2 linked regions of the Halorhodospira halophila genome follow. The protein of the gene in region 1 interacts with the protein of each later gene in a pairwise test. Links are inferred from orthologs where the notes say so. Each region holds a gene or a part of one and is shown on either strand. Other genes may lie near its edges.

Region 1 (3,694 bases):
TGTAGCGGTCCTGGCCATTCTGATCCTGCCACTTGCGCGTCTGCAGGCGCCCCTCGATATAGACCTTGCTGCCCTTGCGCAGATACTCGCCGGCGATCTCGCCAAGCCGGTTGAACATGACCACGCGATGCCACTCGGTGCGCTCCTGCTGCTCACCGGTCTGACGGTCGCGCCAGGTATCCGAGGTTGCCAGGGCGAGATTGGCCACCGCGCTACCCGACGCGGTATATCGAACCTCGGGGTCCCTCCCCAGGTTGCCGATCAAGATGACCTTGTTGACACCTCTGCTGGCCATGGCCGTGCTCCTCCAAAAAAAATGCTTTACTGAACAGTGGGATCGAGAACCGCTGGGCGGTCGGGCGAGCAGGGTGCACACCCTCCCTGTGCGTCACCCCGCAGGTGGCCTCAATGTAAAGGTTTTGCCGGCGCGGCGAAACCGACCCCCTTGGCACCGGCAACCTGACAGGATGCCGGCGGCGCGATACCGTAGAGGGTTCGCCCGCTATCCCGCGTCGAGAGCAGCATGGACCATATCCGCATCCGCGGCGCCCGCACCCACAACCTCGATAACCTGGATATCGACATCCCGCGCAACCGCCTGGTGGTGATCACCGGGCCCTCGGGTTCCGGGAAGTCGTCGCTGGCCTTCGACACCCTGTACGCCGAAGGGCAACGGCGCTACGTCGAGTCCCTCTCGGCCTATGCGCGGCAGTTCCTGTCGATGATGGACAAGCCCGACGTGGACCACATCGAGGGTCTCTCCCCGGCGATCTCCGTGGAGCAGAAGTCGGCGTCCCACAACCCCCGTTCCACGGTGGGCACCGTCACCGAGATCCACGACTACCTGCGCCTGCTCTTCGCCCGCGCCGGCACCCCCTACTGCCCCGAGCACCAGGTGGCGCTGGAGGCGAGCAGCGTCTCGGAGATGGTCGATCGCATCCTCGCCGAGCCCGCGGGCACCAAGATGATGCTGCTCGCCCCGGCAGCCGACTGGCACCCGGACGAACAGCAGCGCACGCTGGAACAGCTGCGCAGCCAGGGCTACATCCGCGTGCGGATCGACGGCCGGGTCGTCGAGCTCGACCCGTTACCCCAGCTCGATGGGGACTGCAAGCACGACATCGAGGCGGTGATCGACCGCTTCCGCGTGCGCGACGACCTGGCCGGGCGGCTGGCCGACTCCATCGAGACGGCGCTTCGCATCGGCGAAGGCGTCGTACGGGCCGCCTGGATGGACGCGCCCGAGCGCGAGCCGCTGGCCTTCTCCGCGCAGCCGGCCTGCCCGCAGTGCGGCCACGCGGTGGAGCCGCTGGAGCCGCGCATGTTCTCGTTCAACAACCCGGAAGGCGCCTGCCCGACCTGCGACGGCCTGGGGACACAGCACTTCTTCGACCCGGAGCGGGTGGTCAGCCGCCCCCAGCTCACGCCCGCCGAAGGAGCGATCCGCGGGTGGGACCGGCGCAACCTCTACTACTTCGCCATCCTGGAGGGGCTGGCCGCGCACTACGGATTCAGCCTCGAGACCCCGTGGGCCGAACTGCCGGAGCCGACCCGGGACTGCATCCTCTACGGCTCGGGGGACGAGCCGATCACCTTCCGCTACCCCGGCCGCAACGGTCACACGGAGCGGGTCCACCCCTTCGAAGGTGTCATCCCCAACCTGGAGCGACGCTTCCGCGAGGCCGACTCCGCCACGGTGCGAGAAGAGCTGGGCCGCTTCATGGCGCAACGCACCTGCCCGGAGTGCCGCGGCGGACGGCTCAACAAGCGCGCCCGGAACGTGCGGGTGGAGGGCTACAACCTGCCAGAGATCGCGGCGCTGCCGATCCATGTTGCCCGCGAGCGTGCGCGGGCCCTGGAGCCGGAGGGCGCCCGCGGGGCCATCGCCCGGCCAATCCTCGAGGAGATCCGGCAGCGTCTCGGGTTCCTGGAGGATGTGGGGCTGGGCTACCTGACCCTCGACCGGGCGGCGGAAACGCTATCCGGCGGGGAGGCCCAGCGCATCCGCTTGGCCAGCCAGATCGGCGCCGGCCTGGTGGGAGTGCTCTACGTCCTCGACGAACCCTCCATCGGGCTCCACCCCCGTGACCACGGCAGGCTACTCGACACCCTGCGCCGGCTCCGCGATCTGGGCAACAGCGTCATCGTGGTCGAGCACGAGCAGGATGCCATGCGCGCCGCCGATCACATCATCGACATGGGGCCCGGAGCGGGCGTCCACGGTGGCACGGTCGTGGCCGCGGGCCCGCCACAGGCGGTCGCCGAGCACCCGGATTCGGTCACCGGTGCCTTCCTCAGCGGCCGGCGCAGCATCCCGCTGCCGCAGCGCCGGCGACCGCCGGAGGACGAACGCTGGGTGCGGATCACCGGCGCCCGCGGCCACAACCTGCAGGACGTGAGCGCCGAAATCCCCGTGGGCCTGCTGACCTGCGTAACCGGGGTGTCCGGTTCCGGCAAGTCGACGCTGATCAACGACACCCTCTACCGCAGCGCCGCCCGCGATCTCAACGGCGCCCAGACCAGCCCTGCGGAGCACGACGGCCTCCAAGGGCTTGAGCACTTCGAGAAGGTGGTGGATATCGACCAGAGCCCCATCGGCCGGACGCCGCGCTCCAATCCGGCGACCTACACCGGGGTCTTCGGCCCGGTGCGCGAGCTCTTCGCGGCCACGCCCGAGGCACGGGCCCGTGGCTACAAGCCGGGGCGCTTCTCGTTCAACGTCCAGGGCGGGCGCTGCGAGGCGTGCCAGGGTGAGGGCGTGGTGCGCGTCGAGATGCACCTGCTGCCGGATCTCTACGTAGCCTGCGATAGTTGCCACGGCACCCGCTTCAATCGCGAGACCCTGGAGATCCGCTACCGCGGCTACACCATCCACGAGGTCTTGGAGATGACCGTGGACCAGGCCCACGACTTCTTCGAGGCGGTCCCCGGCATCCGGCGCAAGCTTGAAACCCTGCGCGAGGTGGGCCTGGGCTACCTGCGCCTGGGGCAGAGCGCGACGACCCTCTCCGGCGGCGAGGCGCAGCGCGTGAAGCTGGCCCGGGAGCTCTCCCGGCGCGAGCACGGCCGCAACCTCTACATCCTCGACGAGCCGACCACCGGGCTGCACTTCGCCGACGTGGAGCAGCTGCTGGCGGTGCTCCAGCGCCTTTGCGACCACGGCAACACAGTGGTGGTGGTCGAGCACGATCTGGACATCATGCGCTGCGCGGACTGGATCATCGACCTCGGCCCGGAGGGGGGCGACGGCGGCGGGCAGGTCTTGGCGGCCGGCCCGCCGGAGACCGTCGCCACCGCAGAGGCATCCCACACCGCCGCCTACCTGGGCCCGCTGCTCGGCGGCTGAGCGGCCCGGCTCAGCGCCCCGGCGCCGGCGCCGGCTCCAGCCCTCCGCCGGGCAGCACCGTCCGGCGCAACCGCAGACTGTTGGTCACCACCAGCAGGCTCGAGAGGCTCATCGCCCCGGCGGCCATCATCGGCGAGAGGAGCACACCGAAGAACGGGTACAGCGCCCCCGCGGCCACCGGCATCAGGGTCACGTTGTAGACGAAAGCCCAGAACAGGTTCTGCCGGATGGTCCGGAAGGTCTGACGGGCCAGTCCCAGACCGCGCGCCACGCTGCGCGGATCGCCGGCCATGATCACCACGTCGCCGGCCTCGATGGCCACGTCGGTGCCCGTGCCCACGGCCACCC
Region 2 (3,262 bases), on another replicon or contig:
GTCTTGCGGGTCAGGGCCTGCTCGAGCTGCTCGGGGGTGATCTTGAAGCGGCTCTCGGCACCGGCGGCCACGAACACCGGCTGAGCACCGAAGACCAGGGCCATGTCCGGGTACGAGACCCAGTAGGGCGCTGGGATGACCACTTCGTCGCCCTCGTTGAGCACCGCCGCCATGGCGTTGAACAGGGACTGCTTGGCACCGCTGGAGACGAGGATCTGGCTGGGCTCGTAGTTCAGGCGGTTGTCGCGCTCGAGCTTGTCGATGACCGCCTGCTTGAGCTCGGCAGTACCGTCCACGGCGGTGTAGCGGGTCTGCCCCTGTTGGGCGGCCCGGACGGCGGCCTCGATGATGTGCGGGGGGGTGTCGAAGTCCGGTTCGCCGGCGCCGAGGCCGATGACGTCGTGGCCGGCGGCGCGCAGCTCGGCGGCGCGGGCGGTGACGGCGAGCGTCGGCGATGGCTTGATGCGCTGGACGCGATCGGCAAGCTGAAGGTCCATGGTCTGGCTCCGCGTTGAAAGTTGGGCTCGGTGCGTATGATAAGGGTTTTCGGGTCGGGTGTTCACGGTTCAGTGCGCGTGGGGCGGGGTTGAGGCTTCGGGGTTCAGTGGGCAGGGTCCGGCAGGTGGTGTCGTTGGTCGAGCGGGTAGACGCTGTGTGCAGGGCGCCGGGTCAGGGTGCGCCCAAGATGAATGCGGGGGTTCGATGACGGAACGTTTCAAGCTCAACGCCCGGTTTCAGCCGGCGGGTGATCAGCCCCAGGCCATCGAGGAGCTCGTCGAGGGGATCGAGTCGGGGCTCTCGGATCAGACCCTGCTCGGGGTCACCGGTTCCGGCAAGACGTTCACCATCGCCAACGTCATTGAGCGGCTGCAGCGCCCGGCGATCCTGCTCGCTCCCAACAAGACCCTGGCCGCCCAGCTCTATGGCGAGATGCGCGAGTTCCTGCCGGAGAACCGGGTCGAGTACTTCGTCTCCTACTACGACTACTACCAGCCCGAGGCGTACGTGCCGTCGTCGGATACCTTCATCGAGAAGGATGCCTCGGTGAACGAGCACATCGAGCAGATGCGCCTGTCCGCCACCAAGGCGCTCCTCGAGCACCAGGATACGGTCATCGTCGCCTCGGTATCGTCCATCTACGGCCTCGGTGACCCGCAGGCGTACATGTCGATGCTCCTGCACCTGGTCCGCGGCGAGCGCATCGACCAGCGGGCGATCCTGCGCCGGCTCGCCGAGCTGCAGTACACCCGCAACGACACCGAACTCACCCGCGGGACCTACCGCGCCCGCGGCGAGGTGATCGACATCTTCCCGGCCGAGTCCCCGGAAGAGGCGGTCCGGGTGCAGCTCTTCGACGATGAAATCGAGGAGATCAGCTGGTTCGACCCGCTCACCGGCGAGCTCCTGCGCCGGGTGCCGCGGGTGACCATCTATCCGAAGACCCACTACGTGACCCCGAAGGAGCAGCTGCACCGGGCCGTCGAGCAGATCAAGGAGGAGCTGCGCGAGCGCCTCAGCGAGCTGCGCGCCGCCGACAAGCTGGTGGAGGCGCAGCGGCTCGAGGAGCGGACCCGCTTCGACATGGAGATGATGCTCGAGCTCGGCTATTGCAATGGCATCGAGAACTACTCGCGCTACCTCTCCGGGCGGGCGGCCGGTGAGCCGCCGCCGACCCTGTTCGATTACATCCCGCCGGAGGCGGTGCTGTTCATCGATGAGTGCCACGTCACCGTTCCGCAGATCGGCGGCATGTACAAGGGCGACCGTTCGCGCAAGCAGACGCTGGTCGACTACGGCTTCCGCCTGCCCTCGGCGCTGGATAATCGGCCGCTGAAGTTCGAGGAGTTCCGGCGCCTGGCGCCGCAGACGGTCTTCGTCTCGGCAACGCCCGGCCCGTTCGAGGAGGAGCACGCCGGGCAGGTGGTCGAGCAGGTGGTTCGCCCCACCGGGCTGGTCGATCCGGAGGTGGAGGTGCGCCCGGCCACCGCGCAGGTCGATGATGTCTATGGCGAGATCCGCGCCCGCGCCGAACGGGACGAGCGCGTGCTGGTCACCACGCTGACCAAGCGCATGGCCGAGGACCTGACCGAGTACCTGGAGGAGAACGGGATCCGCGTGCGCTATCTGCACTCCGACGTGGACACCGTTGAGCGCACCGAGATTATCCGTGACCTGCGCCTGGGTCATTTCGACTGCCTGGTCGGCATCAACCTGCTGCGCGAGGGGCTCGATATCCCCGAGGTCTCGCTGGTGGCGATCCTCGATGCCGACAAGGAGGGGTTCCTGCGCTCGACCCGTTCACTGATTCAGACCATCGGCCGGGCGGCTCGCAACATCAGCGGCCGCGCGATCCTCTACGCCGATCAGGTGACCGACTCCATGCGCCGCGCCATCGACGAGACCGAGCGTCGGCGGGCCAAGCAGATCGCCCACAACGAGGCCCACGGCATCACCCCGCAGGGCATCCGCAAAGAGGTGCCCGACATCATGGAGCGCGGCGGGGTGCCGGCGCCGGGCGCGCCGCAACGGGCGGCCGGAGTGGCCGAAGAGGCCGGCGCGTACGCCGGGCTGTCGCCGGCGGAGGCGGTACGGCGGATCCGTGAGCTGGAGAAGCGGATGCATGAGCACGCCAGGGATCTCGAGTTCGAGGCGGCCGCGCAGGTGCGGGACGAGATCCGCCGTATCGAGGAGCAGGCCCTCGGCGGCGGCGACGCCACGGCCGCCGCTTCCTGAGCGGGCCTGCGGTTCAGCTCGGACGGCGGTTCTGCATCAGGGTCTCGATATCCAGGCGTTTGTCGCCGTGCCGGGTGCGCATGAGCACGTCGTGCTCGTAGTGGTAGTAACGGGCGATGAAGTAGGCCGAGCGCAGCGCCGCGATCTCGGTCTGCGAGTTGCCGATGTGCTGCACGCCGCCCTGTTCGTTGTAGAAGACTACCTCCCAGCCGTTGTCACGCTCCTCGATGATCAGCCGGTAGGTTGTGCGCAGTCGCGGTTTGTGCGGCCGGGGATTCAACAGCTGCTCTCCTGATCGGGCAAGTCGCCCCCATCCTGCCATGGATCGGCGCCGCCGCGGGGATCCAGGAGGGGCGCACGCCTAGAACTATAAGACTTCTAAAGAGTCTTCCCTTCGGGTTCGGGAATATGTACCCTTTGAGTACGGATTGAGCGAAGTCAGAGATCATGCTCCGAATCAACCGCGAGACCGATTACGGCGTTGTCATCCTCTCGGCCATGGCACGCCGGCCGGGAGAACGGGTCAACG

The links.
Region 2: the proteins of uvrA (region 1) and uvrB interact in binary tests that used the Escherichia coli proteins (3 or more experiments, as listed by UniProt). The link is inferred for Halorhodospira halophila from one-to-one orthologs.

The regions. Positions count from the first base shown.
Region 1 is NZ_NHSN01000029.1:7,594-11,287, forward strand. The notes cover bases 164-3,546. They hold uvrA (excinuclease ABC subunit UvrA), read left to right. Parts: upstream 164-523; coding sequence 524-3,346; downstream 3,347-3,546. Other genes in these bases: ssb (single-stranded DNA-binding protein), read right to left, coding at 164-295; CCR79_RS11620 (heavy metal translocating P-type ATPase), read right to left, coding at 3,357-3,546. Outside these bases: more of ssb, read right to left, coding at 1-163; more of CCR79_RS11620, read right to left, coding at 3,547-3,694. UniProt on the Escherichia coli protein: The UvrABC repair system catalyzes the recognition and processing of DNA lesions. UvrA is an ATPase and a DNA-binding protein. A damage recognition complex composed of 2 UvrA and 2 UvrB subunits scans DNA for abnormalities.
Region 2 is NZ_NHSN01000009.1:65,725-68,986, reverse strand. What follows is about bases 267-3,217. They hold uvrB (excinuclease ABC subunit UvrB), read left to right. Parts: upstream 267-702; coding sequence 703-2,733; downstream 2,734-3,217. Other genes in these bases: CCR79_RS03125 (SUF system Fe-S cluster assembly regulator), read left to right, coding at 3,181-3,217; CCR79_RS03130 (hypothetical protein), read right to left, coding at 2,747-3,013; CCR79_RS03140 (pyridoxal phosphate-dependent aminotransferase), read right to left, coding at 267-497. Also shown: more of CCR79_RS03140, read right to left, coding at 1-266; more of CCR79_RS03125, read left to right, coding at 3,218-3,262. UniProt on the Escherichia coli protein: The UvrABC repair system catalyzes the recognition and processing of DNA lesions. A damage recognition complex composed of 2 UvrA and 2 UvrB subunits scans DNA for abnormalities.